Regions from separate parts of the Kitasatospora sp. NPDC002551 genome, predicted to be linked through region 2. Evidence: riboswitches for the same ligand, from Rfam matches in the RefSeq annotation. Region 2 holds a riboswitch; each other region holds the start of a gene.
The links. A riboswitch is a leader RNA that binds a small molecule or an ion and turns the genes downstream of it on or off. The one in region 2 is predicted to bind cobalamin.

Region 1 (4,729 bases), on a different contig from region 2:
CTCTGAGGGTGCCCTGAGAGTGCTCCGGGCCCGGTGCTCCGAACCGCACCGCCCCACGGCGCCCGGCAGGCCGGTCCTGCCGGGCGCCGGCGCTTTCCCGCTTTCGCCCTCCGGGTAATAGGCTGGAGGCGATCAGCCCGTTACCGATCTCTGGAAGGACCACCGTGGAGCTCGCCTCGTACGCCGATCTGGCCGTCCGGCTGGTGAACACCGAGGAACCCGGGCGCGGCACCGACTCGCTGACCTCGGTGGAGGCGGTGCGCGGCCTGTTCTCGGACGCCGCCCGGGCCCGCGACCTGGCCGACGAGTCCGACCTGCCCCGGCTGCGGGCCGTCCGCACCCGGCTGCGCGGGGTCTTCGAGGCCGCCGCCGAGGGCGAGGAGGTCCGCAGCGTCGACCTGCTGAACAGCCTGCTGATGGAGTTCCCGGTCAGCCCGCTGGTCTCCGGGCACGACTACCTCGACGAGGCCGGCCGGCCCCGCTGGCACCTGCACCTCGCCGACAACTCCCCCACCGCCACCGCGCACTTCAGCGCCGTGGCCTGCATGGGCCTGGCCGTGCACCTGACCGAGCTGGGCGCCGACCGGCTCGGCATCTGCCAGGCCGCGCCCTGCCGCAACGCCTACCTGGACACCTCCACCAACCGGTCGCGCCGGTACTGCTCGGACCGCTGCGCGACCCGCGCCAACGTCGCCGCCTACCGCGCCCGCAAACGCCTGGAGGCCGCGGCCGCGGCCGGCGGCGCGGAAGGTTAGGGCGCGCCCCGCAGTTCCTCCGGGCGGACCCAGACGCCGAGGCGGCGGGCCAGCCCGGGGACCCTGGCGAGCGGCCCGGAGAGCAGCAGCCGCTCCAGCCGGCGGCCGGGCGCCAGCCAGGCCGGGCGCGGGCGCAGCCGCAGCAGCACCCGGCCGAGCACCAGCTCGTCCGGCACCGCGCCGTAGCTGCGGCTGTCGCTGTCCACCGGCCGGTTGTCGGAGAGCAGCCACCAGCCCTTGGGGCGCCGCCCGTCGGCGCGCTTGACCACCAGCAGGTTCTGCTGGAACGGGTGGCGGAAGACCACCACCGCGCCGGGCCGGATCCGCGCGCCGTACCGCACCAGGAGCTGGTCACCGTCACGCAGGGTCGGCACCATCGAGTCCCCCGCCACGTCGATCAGCCCGAACGGCGCGCCGCCCGCCGGGGGCCCCTCCTCCGCTTCCGCGCTCCGTGCCACGACTCCTCCTCCCGGACCGCGTCCCACCGCGTCCCGCTGTCGCACACCAGTCTGCCGCACCGGACACCGCCCGCCGATGTCCGGAATCACCCGGTTCCGGCTCCGCCTTTTGCCCTAGGCCCGCCGCCCGACCGAGAAACCGCAGGGCCCGAAGGGTAATCTCGGGCGCGGGAAGACGATCTAAGGAAGGACTCCCATGTTCTCTCGTCTGTTTGCACCGCGCGCCACCGCCCACGCCCACTGCGACCTGCCCTGCGGTGTGTACGACCCGGCCCAGGCCCGCCTTGAGGCCGAGTCCGTGAAGGCCACCCAGGAGAAGTACCAGGCCAACGAGGACGCGCACTTCCGCGCCCGCGCCATCATCATCAAGGAGCAGCGCGCCGAGGCCGTCAAGCACCACATCTCGGTGCTGTGGAGCGACTACTTCAAGGCCCCGCACTTCGAGAAGTACCCGCAGCTGCACCAGCTGATCAACGACACCCTGAAGGCCGCCTCGGCCGCCAAGGCGTCCACCGACCCGGCCACCGGCCAGGCGCTGCTCGACCTCATCGCCGAGGTCGACAAGATCTTCTGGGAGACCAAGCAGGGCTGATCCCCGCTCACTCCATCTTTCGAGCGCCCCCCGTCCGCACGCCGGACGGGGGGCGCTCGTGTGGTCCCGGCCGCAGTGCTCTCACCCGCTCGCCTCCGGGGCGCTCGGGGCGGGGCGGTAAGGGATGCCTGCCCTTGGCGCTTGTTATGCTGCCAGGGCGTCCCGAGGGGGAAGCCGGTGAGAATCCGGCGCTGACCCGCAACGGTAAACGGTGCCCCGCGCCCGTGAGCCCGATCGCCCGAGGACGCCGACCTCCCGACAACTCGCCGTGGACTGCGAGGGGATGGCGCCCCGGCACACCCGCGCCCGGGCGTGCCGCCCCGTGCCGTGCGCGGCCCGAGGCAAGGCGCGCCCACCAGTGAGCAGCACCGCGACCGCACCGGCCACCGCCGCGGCCCCACCGGGCCCGCGCCGAACACCCGCGGTCCCGCTGGCCGCCGCCCTCGCCCTGGCGCTGCTGGTCTCCCTGGTCTGCGCCGTCGCGGTCGGCTCCTCCGGACTCGGCTGGAGCCAGGTCCTGCGGCTGCTGCGCGCCGGACTGACGGGCGGCCGGCTGGAGGCCGACGAGGCCGCCGCCTACGCGATCGTCTGGGAGATCCGGCTGCCGCGCGCCGTCCTGGCCGCGGTGGTCGGCGCCGGACTCGCCGCCACCGGGGTCGCCGTCCAGGCGATGGTCCGCAACGCGCTCGCCGACCCCTTCGTGCTGGGCATCTCCTCCGGTGCCTCGGTCGGCGCCAACGCCGTGCTGATGCTGGGCGCCTTCGCCTCGCTCGGCGTCTGGGCGCTGTCCGCCTCCGCCTTCGCCGCCGCCCTGCTCGCCATGGTGCTGGTCTACCTGACGGCCCGTACCGCCCACGGGCTCACCCCGCTGCGACTGGTGCTCACCGGCACCGCGATGTCCTACGGCTTCTCCGCGCTGACGGCGCTGATGGTCTTCGCCGCCGCCCGCGGCGAGGCCGCCCGCTCCGCGATGATGTGGCTGCTCGGCAGCCTCGGCGGGGCGACCTGGGGCTCGGTGCCGATCGCCGCCGTCACCGTGCTGGCCGGTCTGGCGTACCTGGCCTGCGCCGCCGGGCGGCTGGACGCGCTGGCGATGGGCGACGAGACGGCCGCCTCGCTCGGCGTGGACCCGGACCGGCTGCGCCGCGAGCTGTTCGTGGTCACCGCGGCCGTCACCGGCACCGTGGTCGCGGTCAGCGGGGCGATCGGCTTCGTCGGACTGATGGTCCCGCACCTGGTGCGGATGCTGGTCGGCGCCGGCCACCGCCGGGTGCTGCTGGTCGCGCCGCTCGCCGGAGCGCTGCTGCTGGTCTGGGTGGACATCGTCTCCCGCACCCTGCTGGCGCCCGCCGAGCTGCCGGTCGGCGTGGTCACCGCGGCCCTCGGGGTGCCCTGCTTCTTGCTGCTGATGCGCCGTCGCGGCTACTCCTTCGGAGGTGGCCGGTGACCGCCCTCCCCACCGCCGCCCTCCCCACCGCCGCCCTGGACCTCGCCGTCGACGGGGTCTCGGTCGACCTGGCCGGCGTCCGGCTGGTGCACGACGTCACGCTGACCGCCGCCGCCGGCCAGGTGGTCGGCCTGATCGGCCCGAACGGCAGCGGCAAGTCCACCCTGCTGCGCTGCGTCTACCGGGCGCTGCGGCCCGCCGCCGGCGCCGTCCTGCTGGGCGGCGACGAGTTGCACGCGCTCGCCCCGCGCGAGGCCGCCCGCCGGGTGGCGGCGCTGCCGCAGGAGCACTCCGCCGAGTTCGACTTCACGGTGGCCGAGGTGGTCGGCATGGGCCGGCTGCCGCACCGGCGCGGCGCCCTGGCCGGGCCGTCCGCCGGGGACGCGGACCGCTGCGCCGAGGCGCTGCGCCGGGTCGGCGCCGCGCACCTGGCCGCCCGGGGCTTCCTGAGCCTGTCCGGCGGCGAGAAGCAGCGGGTGCTGATCGCCCGCGCACTCGTCCAGGAGCCCCGGGTGCTGGTCCTCGACGAGCCCACCAACCACCTGGACATCGCCCACCAGCTGGAGGTGCTGGCACTCGTCCGGGAGGCCGGGCCGACGGTGCTCACCGCGCTGCACGACCTCAACCTGGCCGCCGGGCACTGCGATCTGCTCTACGTGGTCGCGGACGGCCGGATCGTCGCCTCCGGGCCGCCCGCCGAGGTGCTCGAACCCGGGCTGCTGGCCGAGGTGTTCAGGGTCCGCGCGACGCCCGTGCGGCACCCGGTCACCGGCGCCCTCCAGCTCCTCCTCGACCGCCTGCCGTAGCCCCCCGTCCCCGTCCTTCCGCTCGCCCCTTCCCCGAGGACCTCCCATGCGCACCAAGGCCGTTGCCGCCGCCCTGCTCGCCCTCGCGCTCACCGGCTGCGGCGCCGAGATCGCCCCGCGCGGCGACGGCGCCGCCACCGCCTCCGCCCACTACCCGGTGACCGTGGAGAACTGCGGCACCAAGGTCACCTTCAAGGAGAAGCCGGCCCGCACGGTGACCAACGACGTCGGCATCACCGAACTGATGTTCGCGCTCGGCCTGGAGGACCGGATGGCCGGCTACGTGATGCCGGACGACAAGGGCCGGGTGGACCGGGTCGCCTGGAAGGACGCCTACCAGCGCGCGACCTGGCTCTCCAAGGACCGGATCACCAAGGAGATCGCGCTGGAGGCCAGGGCCGACCTGGTCTTCGCCGGCTGGCACTACGGCTTCGACGAGGGCGCCGGCTTCACCCCGCAGACGCTGTCCGGCCTGGGCATCGGCTCCTACGTGCTCAGCGAGTCCTGCCGCAGCGGCAAGGGCCCGGAGCGCGGGGTGATGTCCCCGCTCGACGCGCTCTACACCGACCTGGCCAACCTGGGCGAGATCTTCGACGTCCGGGACCGGGCCGACCGGCTGATCGCCGACTTCAGGGCGCAGATCGCCGCCGTCCCCGAGCCCGCGCACCGGC
Region 2 (4,729 bases):
GCACCAGCACCCCGCCGACCGCCGGGGAGACGGCGTTCAGCAGCAGGCCGAGCCGCAGGTCGGCCATGCCGACGATGGCGGTGAACGGGTATCGGACGTCACTCATGCATGCTCCCAGGGGCCCCGGGCGCAAGGGTCGGCAGCGATCCGGCCGCCGGCACCCCGCCCTCGATCAGCTTCCACAACGCGTCGGTGTCCGCGTGCTCCTCGATCAGCTCGCCCAGCCGGTCCAGCCGGGCCTCCCGCGCGGCGGCGAACGAGGTGTCCGGCGCGGGCACGAACGCCCGGCCGGCGGCCGCCGCGGCCTCGCGCAGCAGCGCGCGCCGGAAGCCGTCGTTCTCCAGCACGCCGTGCCAGGTCGTCCCCCACACCGAGCCCACCCGGCAACCGTCCAGACCGCGTCCCTCGCCATCGGAGACGAACGGCTCCCCGTCCTCGACGGTGACGACGCCGTGGTGGATCTCGTAGCCCTCGACCCGCTCCCCGAAGGCCTCCCCGACGGGCCGGGCGAGCACCTTCCCGGCGCCGAACCGCACCCGGGTCGGCAGCAGCCCGAGGCCCTCCACCGCGCCCGCCTTCGACTCGACCTCGTCCACGATCGAGTGCGCCAGCATCTGGTAGCCGCCGCAGACCCCGAGCAGCGGCTGCCCGGCCGCCGCCCTGGCCCTCAGCACCGGCTCCAGGCCGCGCTCGCGCAGCCAGCCGAGGTCCGCGACGGTGGCCCGGGTGCCGGGCAGCACCACCAGGTCGGCGTCGGCCAGCTCCTCCGGGCGGGTGGCCCAGCGGACCAGCACCCCGGGCTCCTGGGCGAGCGCGTCCAGATCGGTGAAGTTGGACAGCCGGGGGAAGCGCAGCACGGCCACCCGCAGCACGTCCGCGCCGAGCGGTCCGCGCGCGGCGGTCCGGTCGACGACGGTGGACAGGTCGAGCGAGTCCTCGGCGTCCAGCCACAGGTCCGGCAGCATCGGCAGGGTGCCCAGCACCGGACGGCCGGTCAGCTCGCGCAGCATCTCCAGCCCGGGGGCGAGCAGCCGGGCATCGCCGCGGAACTTGTTGACGAACCAGCCCACCACGTGCCGCTGGTCCTCGGCCGACAGCAGCGCCAGCGTCCCGTACATCGCCGCGAAGACCCCGCCGCGGTCGATGTCGCCGACCACCACGACCGGAAGCCCGGCGGCGGTCGCCAGGCCCATGTTGGCGATGTCGCGGTCGCGCAGGTTGATCTCGGCGGGGGAGCCCGCGCCCTCGCAGACCACCACGTCGAAGCGGCGCCTGAGGTCCGCCAGGCACTCCAGGGCGCGCTCCAGCAGCACCGGCTTGCGCTCCCGGTAGTCCAGCGCGCCGACCTCGGCGACCGGCCGGCCCAGCAGCACCACCTGGCTGCGCCCGTCCCCGCCGGGCTTGAGCAGCACCGGGTTCATCGCCGCCTCCGGCTCGACCCGGGCCGCCTGGGCCTGCATCGCCTGGGCACGGCCGATCTCGGCGCCGTCCGCGGTGACGAAGGAGTTCAGCGACATGTTCTGCGCCTTGAACGGCGCGACGGAGACACCCTGCCGGGCCAGCCAGCGGCAGATGCCCGCGGTGACCACGCTCTTGCCGGCGTCCGAGGTCGTCCCGGCGACCAGCAGCGCCTTGCTCATGACCCAACCCTCCGCTTCCCGCCCAGCGCCGCCCGCAGCAGCAGGTGCCCGGCGACCGTCGTACCCAGGGCCAGCGCGCTCACCCGCCGGGAGAGCACGCAGGCCCGTTCGATGTCCTCCACCCCGACGGGGCGCAGTTCCCCTCCCAGCACGGGGCGGTGCTCCACGCGCTCCCCGTACCGCAGCGTGCCGCCGAGGCGCACGCCCACCGCGCCGGCGAAGGCCGACTCGGCCTGGCCGGCGTTCGGGCTGGGGTGTGCCGAGCCGTCGCGCCGCCAGACCCGCCAGGCGGTGCGCGGCGCGGGCGCGGCGGCCACCGTCAGCAGCGCGGTCAGCCGCGCGCCCGGCCAGCCCGCCACGTCGTCCAGCCGCGCCGAGGCCCAGCCGAACCGGGCGTAGCGCGGCGAGCGGTGACCGACCATCGCGTCCAGGGTGTTCACCGCGCGGAACGCCAGCAGGCCGGGCGTGCCCGCGAGACCGCCCCAGACCAGGGCGTTGACCACGGCGTCGGCGGTGTTCTCGGCCACCGACTCGACGACCGCGCGGGCCAGCTGCCGCTCGTCCAGCGCGCTGGGGTCGCGCCCGCACAGGTGCGGCAGCCGCGCGCGGGCGGCCGTCAGGTCTCCGGCGGCGAGCGAGCGGCCGATGGCGCGGGCCTCGCGGGTCAGTGAGGTGCCGCCGAGCACCGTCCAGGTCGCGGCGGCGGCGAGCGCGGCCCGGCCGAGCGGACGGCGGGCCAGCAGCCGGTCGGCGGCGATCGCCCCGGCCGCGACGGTGCCCACGGTCAGGGCGGTGAAGGCGGTGCCGACGGCGCGGTGGTCGCGCCAGAGCAGGTGCTCCAGCCGGCCGGCGGCGGAGCCGAAGCCGGCCACCGGGTGGCCGCGGCGGGGGTCGCCGAACCGGGCGTCGGCCAGGTACCCGGCGACGGCGCCCGCGCCGAAGGCGGCGGCCCCGCTCAGCGGGTGCACGGCAGGGCGCAGCATCGCGTGCGTGTCCTCACTCAGGGTCCGCGCCCTGGATCGACGAACGGGGGGCGAGAGTCTCCTGGCTTCCGGGTCGGACGCACACTCCGGGCCTTCCAGCGGCTTCTGACGGCCCGCCGTGGCGTGTTCCGGTCGTGCTCCCCGGTGACAGTGGCGGGACCGCGCCGGACTCGCACCGGCTTCCTCTGCATGCCTCCGTATTGGCTGAAGGATCCCATCACGGGCCCGAACCGGGAGTCAACCGAGGTCGTGGACGGTGTTGGTCACACCGTGCGCCGCCCCTGAATATGCAGACCGGTCTACTGACTCCCCGTGTGATTTTCATCCCGGAACAACCCGTACGGCCGTGTCCTACTGGCTTCCCTCCGCCCGCGCGAGTGGACTGGGCTGAGGAGTGGGTCCAGACACCGAGCAGCGGGGAGCGAGTATGCGTTGGGGAATCGCGGCCACCGTGGCGGCCGCAGCCGTCGGCACCGGGGCCGCCGTTCTGGTGATCGGCCGCCGGGCCTCCGAGCGGATGGTCCGCCCGGCCGCCGGTGCCCGCGAGCGGACCGGCCCGGTGCTGGTCCGCGGCCTCGGCGCCGGAGAGGTCACCTTCACCCGCACCGCCGTGAGCGAGCGCCCCGGCCGCTGGGCCGTCGAGTGGGGCGAGGACGGCCACGCCGTCGTCGAGGAGGTGCTGCGCCGCGACGACGCGGACGTCACCCGCCGCCTGGTGCGCGCCGACCGCGGCACCCTCACGGCCGGCACCGAGGTCCGCTTCACCCCCCGCGTCCACCTCGGCGACCCGGCCCGGGCGCTCGGCCTGCCGTTCGCCGAGACCGCCGTCGAGGGCGAGCTCGGCACCATGCCCGCCTGGCGGCTGGACGGCAAGCGCGGCACCTGGGTGGTCCTGGTGCACGGCCCCGGCGCCGATCGGGAGCAGAGCCTGCCCGTCCTGTCCGAGCTGCAGCGCCTGGGCCTGCCCGTCCTCGCCGTCACCTACCGCGGCGACGCCGGCGCCCCGGCCTCCCCGGACGGCCTCGGCCACTTCGGCGAGACGGAGTGGCGCGACGTCGAGGCGGCGGTGCGCACCGCTCTGGACGGCGGCGCGGGCCGGGTCGTCCTCTACGGCTGGTCGCTCGGCGCCACGATGGCCCTGCAGACCGCCGCCCGCTCGGACCTCGCCCCCTCGATCAGCAGCCTGGTCCTGGACTCGCCGGTCCTGGACTGGCCGGCCACCGCCCGCCGGGACGCCGCCCGCTCCGGTTTCCGGGGCGCGGCCGCCGAACTCGGCGCGCTCGCCGCCCAGGGCCGCACCGGCGTGGATCTGGCCGACTTCGCCCGCCTCGCCGAGGGTACGGACCTGCGGGTGCCCACCCTGGTGCTGCACGGCCCCGACGACCCGGTGGCGCCGTTCTCCGCCGCCGAGCGCCTGGCCCGCCGCCGCCCGGACGTGGTCAACCTCCAGGCCTTCCCGGGGGGTGACCACGCCGCCCTCTGGAACACCGATCCGGACCGCTACGCCGAGACCCTCCGCCGCTGGCTCACCCCGTTCTGCTGACCCCCCGCCGAAACCCGTTCCGCCCCCCCGCCGCGCGGAACGGGGCGGAATACCGGCCCACCCCGGTTCCGTCTGGCATGAACCCGCCACAAAGATCAAGCCAGTCGGTTTGGCCTCTGTTGCCCGATCTTGTCGAGCCCCCGCGCCCCTCGCCCGCCCCCCGCGGACAACCGGATGTGACAGATGGCCGGTACAAGGGGAAGACTGCTCGACGTGACGTCTCGGAATCCGCGCGACCGTGATGCCCCGCTCCCGCCGACGATCGGTACCGGTGCGACGGTGACCCGTCTCCCCGGAACGGCCCACCGCCCCGCCGGCGCCAGGCCGGGGGCCCCGGGCGTACCCCGCCGACGAGGCCCCGCCCCCGCACCCGGCCGTGGCCGGGTCCCCGTGCCGGAGGGCTTCCCCGCTCCCGCCGAGCTCGCCCCGCTGGCCCGCCGCATGCTGGTCGACGCCGTCCGGATCGCCCGCTGGTCCGGCGACCTCGACGAGGTCGACAAGCGCGGCGAGCTGCTCCCCGACGACGCCCGCGCGGCCGGCCGCGCCCTCGCCATGACGGTGGG
Region 3 (4,729 bases), on a different contig from region 2:
CCGGAGCGCGCCGCCTGGCAGTACCCGTTCGGCGCGCTCCAGCGGGCGGGCGCCACCCTCGCGGCGGGCAGCGACTGGCCGGTGAGCAGCCCGGACCCGCTGGCCGGCCTGCACGTGGCCGTCAACCGGAGGGAGCCGGACAGCGAGGACGAGCGGGTCTTCCTGCCCGAGCAGCGGCTCGACCTCGCCTCCGCGATCGCCGCCTACACGGCCGGCGCCGCGCACGTGAACGGCCACGACGACGCCGGCGTGCTCGCCCCGGGCCGGTGGGCCGACCTGGTCGTCCTGGACCGCGACATCCTCAGCGGCCCGGCCGAGGAGATCGCCGAGGCCCGGGTGCTGCGGACGTACGTGGGCGGTGAGCTGGTCCACGAGGCCGGCTGACCGCGCCCGCTCACGGTGGCCGCTCACGGTGGCCGCCGGGCCGCAGGATCACCCTCCGCCCGGCGGTCGCCGTGCTCAGCGCGACTTCGCCAGCCGGGCCTCGGCGGCGTCCAGCAACAGGTCCAGCGCGTACGGGTAGCCGCTGCGCCGCATGTCGGCGGTGAGCAGGTGCGCGGTGGCGGCGATGTGCGGGTTGGTCGCGGCGTCCAGCCGGGCGTACGAGGCGTGCCAGACCCGCAGGTCCGCCGACTGCGCGGAGGCGGGCAGGGCGAGCGCGGCGGCGTCCAGCGCGGCGAAGCCGAGGCTCTGGTCCACGAACGCGTGGTAGATCCGCACCGCCTCGGGATCGGGGAAGCCCGCGCCGCGCAGCACGCCGAGGATCGCCTCGACGGCGGCGATCTCGTGGGTGCGCCCGGTGGTGCGGTGGGCGGCGAGCAGCGCGGCCTGCGGATGGGCCTGGTAGCTGGCGTGGATGCGCAGGCCGATGGACCGCAGGTCGGCCCGCCATTCCCCGGTGGCCCGCCAGCCCTGCTGGGCGCGGCCGACCAGCTCGTCGGCGATGGCGAGCAGCAGGTCGTCGGAGCTGTGGAAGTAGCGGTAGACGGCACTGGGGTCCGCGCCGAGCGCGGCGCCGAGCCTCCGGACGGTGAGGGCCTCCGCGCCGTGCTGCCCGATCAGCCGCAGGGCCGTGTCGACGATCAGCTCGTGGGAGAGCACGACCCCCTGCTTGGTGGGCCGCCGGCGCCGCCGCTGGGGCTCGGGCACTACGCGTTCGCTCATCCGGGCAGGCTACGTCAACACCCTTGTCGTAGGACAGGGGGCGTCGGCGAAACCATGGTGACGGGGAGCGGTTGTGGGTCTAGGCTGGCCGGTGCAGCTGGTTCGCCCTGCCCGCCAGGCAGGCGCGTCGCAAGAGGGAACCCGGTGACGCCTTTGAACAGGCCAGTCCGGGACTGCCCCGCAGCGGTGAGCGGGAACGACCGCCGTCATACGCACTGGGCCCGGCCGGGTCTGGGAAGCGACGGCCAGTAGGTGACCGCCCTTCACGGGCGGACGTGCCCGCGAGTCCGAAGACCTGCCCGTTGCCCGCGCGCGACCGATCGCGCGCGGTTCTCCGGTGACCTCGTGGGCGGGTCGGCGTGCACACCCGGCGGAGCCGTGACGGCGTCCGCCCGGTTCGTCACCCCTTCGCGCCCTCCTCCCCGTCACCGGGCACCCGAGGAGCAAGACTCGCGAAGGAGAGTCCCTTGACAGCGACGTCCGCAGCCGCGGCGACCCTGGCCACCGTCCACGGCTACCCCCGCCAGGGCCGGAACCGGGAACTCAAGAAGGCGATCGAGGGCTACTGGAAGGGCACCGTCACCGCCGACGCCCTCCACACCGCCGCCGCCGAACTGCGCCGGGAGACCTGGCGCCGGCTCACCGGGGCCGGCATCGGCGAGGTCCCCACCGGCGACTTCTCGCTCTACGACCACGTGCTCGACACCACCGTCGCCGTCGGCGCGATCCCCGCCCGCCACCGGGCCGCCGTCGAGGCCGACCCGCTCGACGGCTACTTCGCCATGGCGCGCGGAACCCAGGACGCCGCGCCCCTGGAGATGACCAAGTGGTTCGACACCAACTACCACTACCTGGTGCCCGAACTCGGCCCCGGCACCGCCTTCACCGCCGACTCCGCCAAGCCCGTCGGCGAACTGGCCGAGGCCCTCGCGGCCGGCCACCGGGCCCGGCCGGTGCTGCTCGGCCCGATCACCTACCTGCTGCTGGCCAAGCCCGCCCCCGGCGTGGCCGAGGACTTCCGCCCGCTCACCCTGCTCGACCGGCTGCTCCCGGTCTACGCCGAACTCCTCGCCGACCTGCGCGCCGCCGGGGCCGCCTGGGTGCAGCTCGACGAGCCCGCGCTCGTCCAGGACCGCACCCCGGCCGAACTGAACGCCGCCGCCCGCGCCTACCGCGACCTCGGCGCCCTCACCGACCGGCCGAAGCTGCTGGTGGCGAGCTACTTCGACCGCCTCGGCGAGGCCCTGCCCGTCCTCGCCAAGGCCCCCGTCGAGGGCCTGGCCCTGGACGTCACCGGACCGGCCGCCGCCAACCTGGCCGACCTCGCCGCCGCCGGCGGACTGCCCGGCAAGCGCCTGGTCGCCGGCGTCGTCGACGGCCGCAACGTCTGGATCAACGACCTGGAGAAGTCGCTGGCCACCCTGGCCACCCTGCTCGGCCTGGCCGGCCACGTGGACGTGGCACCGTCCTGCTCCCTGCTGCACGTCCCGCTCGACGCCACCGCCGAACGCGACCTCGACCCGCAGCTCGCCCGCTGGCTCGCCTTCGCCCGGCAGAAGGCCGAGGAGACCGTCCTGCTCGCCCGCGGCCTGCGCGAGGGCACCGGCGCGATCACCGCCGAACTCGCCGCCAACCGCGCCGACCTGGCCTCCCGCGCCCGCTCCCCGATCACCCGCGACCCCGCCGTACGCGCCCGCGCCGCCGCCGTCACCGCCGGGGACACCCGCCGCGCCCAGGCCTACCCCGAGCGGGCCGAGGCCCAGCGCGCCCGCCTCGGCCTGCCGCTGCTGCCCACCACCACGATCGGCTCCTTCCCGCAGACCGCCGAGCTGCGCCTCGCCCGCGCCGACCTCGGCGCCGGGCGGATCGACGCCGCCGCCTACCGCGAGCGCATCGAGGCCGAGGTGCGCGAGGTGATCGCCTACCAGGAGAAGGCCGGACTCGACGTGCTCGTCCACGGCGAGCCCGAACGCAACGACATGGTCCAGTACTTCGCCGAACGGCTCACCGGCTACCTGGCCACCCGGCACGGCTGGGTGCAGTCCTACGGCACCCGCTACGTGCGGCCCCCGGTCCTCGCCGGCGACATCTCCCGCCCGCGGGCGATGACCGTCGACTGGTTCCGCTACGCCCGGAGCCTGACGGACCGCCCGGTCAAGGGCATGCTCACCGGCCCGGTCACCATGCTCGCCTGGTCCTTCGTCCGCGACGACCAGCCGCTCGCCGACACCGCCCGCCAGGTCGCCCTCGCCCTGCGCGACGAGGTCGCCGACCTGGAGGCCGCCGGCGCCGCCGTCGTCCAGGTCGACGAACCCGCCCTGCGCGAGACCCTGCCGCTGCGCGCCGCCGACCGCCCCGCCTACCTGGACTGGGCGACCGCTGCCTTCCGCCTCGCCACCTCCGGGGTGCGCGCCGACACCCAGATCCACACCCACATGTGCTACGCCGAGTTCGGCGCGATCATGAGCGCGATCGAGGAACTCGACGCCGACGTCATCTCCCTGGAGGCCACCCGCTCCCACATGGAGGTCGCCGGCGAACTGGCCGCCGCCGGCTATCCGCGCGAGGTCGGCCCCGGCGTCTGGGACATCCACTCCCCGCGGGTGCCCGGCACCGAGGAGGTGCTCGCCCTGCTGCGGGCCGGCCTCGCCGCCATCCCGGCCGGGCGCCTGTGGGTCAACCCCGACTGCGGTCTGAAGACCCGCGGCTGGACCGAGACCCGCGCCTCCCTGGACAGCCTGGTCACCGCCGCCCGCCGCCTGCGGGAGGAACTCGCCGGCTGACGCCCGGCAGCGGAGCCACCGGGCGGGCGCGGCCGTGACGCCGTGTCCGCCCGGTGGCGGCGCCCGTCAGGCGGAACGGGCGCCCGGCGCGGCCCGGGCCGGTAGCCTGCCCGGATGGTCCACGGATTCGGGGTGACGGAGTTCCAGCTGGTGCTGCTGCGCCGGATGGCGGACTTCCGGCCGGAGCTGGTCGAGGACGCGGTGCGCCGGCTGGGGGCCGGCCGGGCGGAGCTGCGGGAGGCCAACAAGCGCTGGCAGGCGATGGTGCGCGCGCCGGGCTTCCCCTCCGGCGTACGGCGGTACACCGCCGTGCTCGGCGCGCCGGAGGCGGTGGTGGCGCGGCGGATCGGCGACCTCGCCTGCACCGCGCGGCAGTGGGCGCTGCCGCTCTGGCCCGGGCTGCGCTTCGAGGTCCTGGCGGGCCCGGGCGGGGCGGAGCTGAACGCGTGGCTGGTGCGGGCGGCGGACACCGCGCCGCCGGTGCTGCGCACGCTCGCCGACCTGACGCCGTGGAGCTGCGTGGTGGCCGACGTCGGGGCCGCCTTCCCGCCCGCCGTACCGCGCGAGGGCAGCGCGCCGACCAGGTTCCGGCTGGACTTCACGGCCCCGGACGCCGAGGGCCGCCCGCACGCCCTCACGGCGGACTTCACCTGGGGGCTGCTCCAGGAGGTTCGCCCCGCCCAAGCGGACTAGCGCAGGTGCACCGTCCGCCCGTCGACGACGGTGCGCTCCGGCAGCAGGTCGCGCAGCCCGTCGACCGGGCAGCCCAGCGGGTCGGCGGG

Region 1: another riboswitch for cobalamin. It lies ahead of ABT093_RS11010 (FecCD family ABC transporter permease); the one in region 2 lies ahead of ABT093_RS40070 (cobalamin biosynthesis protein).
Region 3: another riboswitch for cobalamin. It lies ahead of metE (5-methyltetrahydropteroyltriglutamate--homocysteine S-methyltransferase); the one in region 2 lies ahead of ABT093_RS40070 (cobalamin biosynthesis protein).

The regions. Positions count from the first base shown of each region.
Region 1 covers NZ_JBEOWI010000008.1:166,017-170,745, forward strand. Annotated here, with positions in the region: gene ABT093_RS10990 (amino acid ABC transporter ATP-binding protein) at 1-6, shown strand, start outside; gene ABT093_RS10995 (CGNR zinc finger domain-containing protein) at 165-755, shown strand; gene sodX (nickel-type superoxide dismutase maturation protease) at 752-1,213, opposite strand; gene sodN (superoxide dismutase, Ni) at 1,410-1,805, shown strand; cobalamin riboswitch at 1,930-2,057, shown strand; gene ABT093_RS11010 (FecCD family ABC transporter permease) at 2,164-3,252, shown strand; gene ABT093_RS11015 (ABC transporter ATP-binding protein) at 3,288-4,058, shown strand; gene ABT093_RS11020 (ABC transporter substrate-binding protein) at 4,105-4,729, shown strand, end outside.
Region 2 covers NZ_JBEOWI010000119.1:1,129-5,857, forward strand. Annotated here, with positions in the region: partial or broken gene ABT093_RS40060 (magnesium chelatase ATPase subunit I) at 1-106, opposite strand, end outside; gene ABT093_RS40065 (cobyric acid synthase) at 99-1,640, opposite strand; gene ABT093_RS40070 (cobalamin biosynthesis protein) at 1,637-2,623, opposite strand; cobalamin riboswitch at 2,658-2,856, opposite strand; gene ABT093_RS40075 (alpha/beta hydrolase) at 3,051-4,166, shown strand; gene ABT093_RS40080 (hypothetical protein) at 4,350-4,729, shown strand, end outside.
Region 3 covers NZ_JBEOWI010000041.1:35,706-40,434, reverse strand. Annotated here, with positions in the region: gene ABT093_RS28740 (amidohydrolase) at 1-384, shown strand, start outside; gene ABT093_RS28735 (TetR/AcrR family transcriptional regulator) at 460-1,164, opposite strand; cobalamin riboswitch at 1,259-1,469, shown strand; gene metE (5-methyltetrahydropteroyltriglutamate--homocysteine S-methyltransferase) at 1,632-3,947, shown strand; gene ABT093_RS28725 (hypothetical protein) at 4,062-4,640, shown strand; gene ABT093_RS28720 (amidohydrolase) at 4,637-4,729, opposite strand, start outside.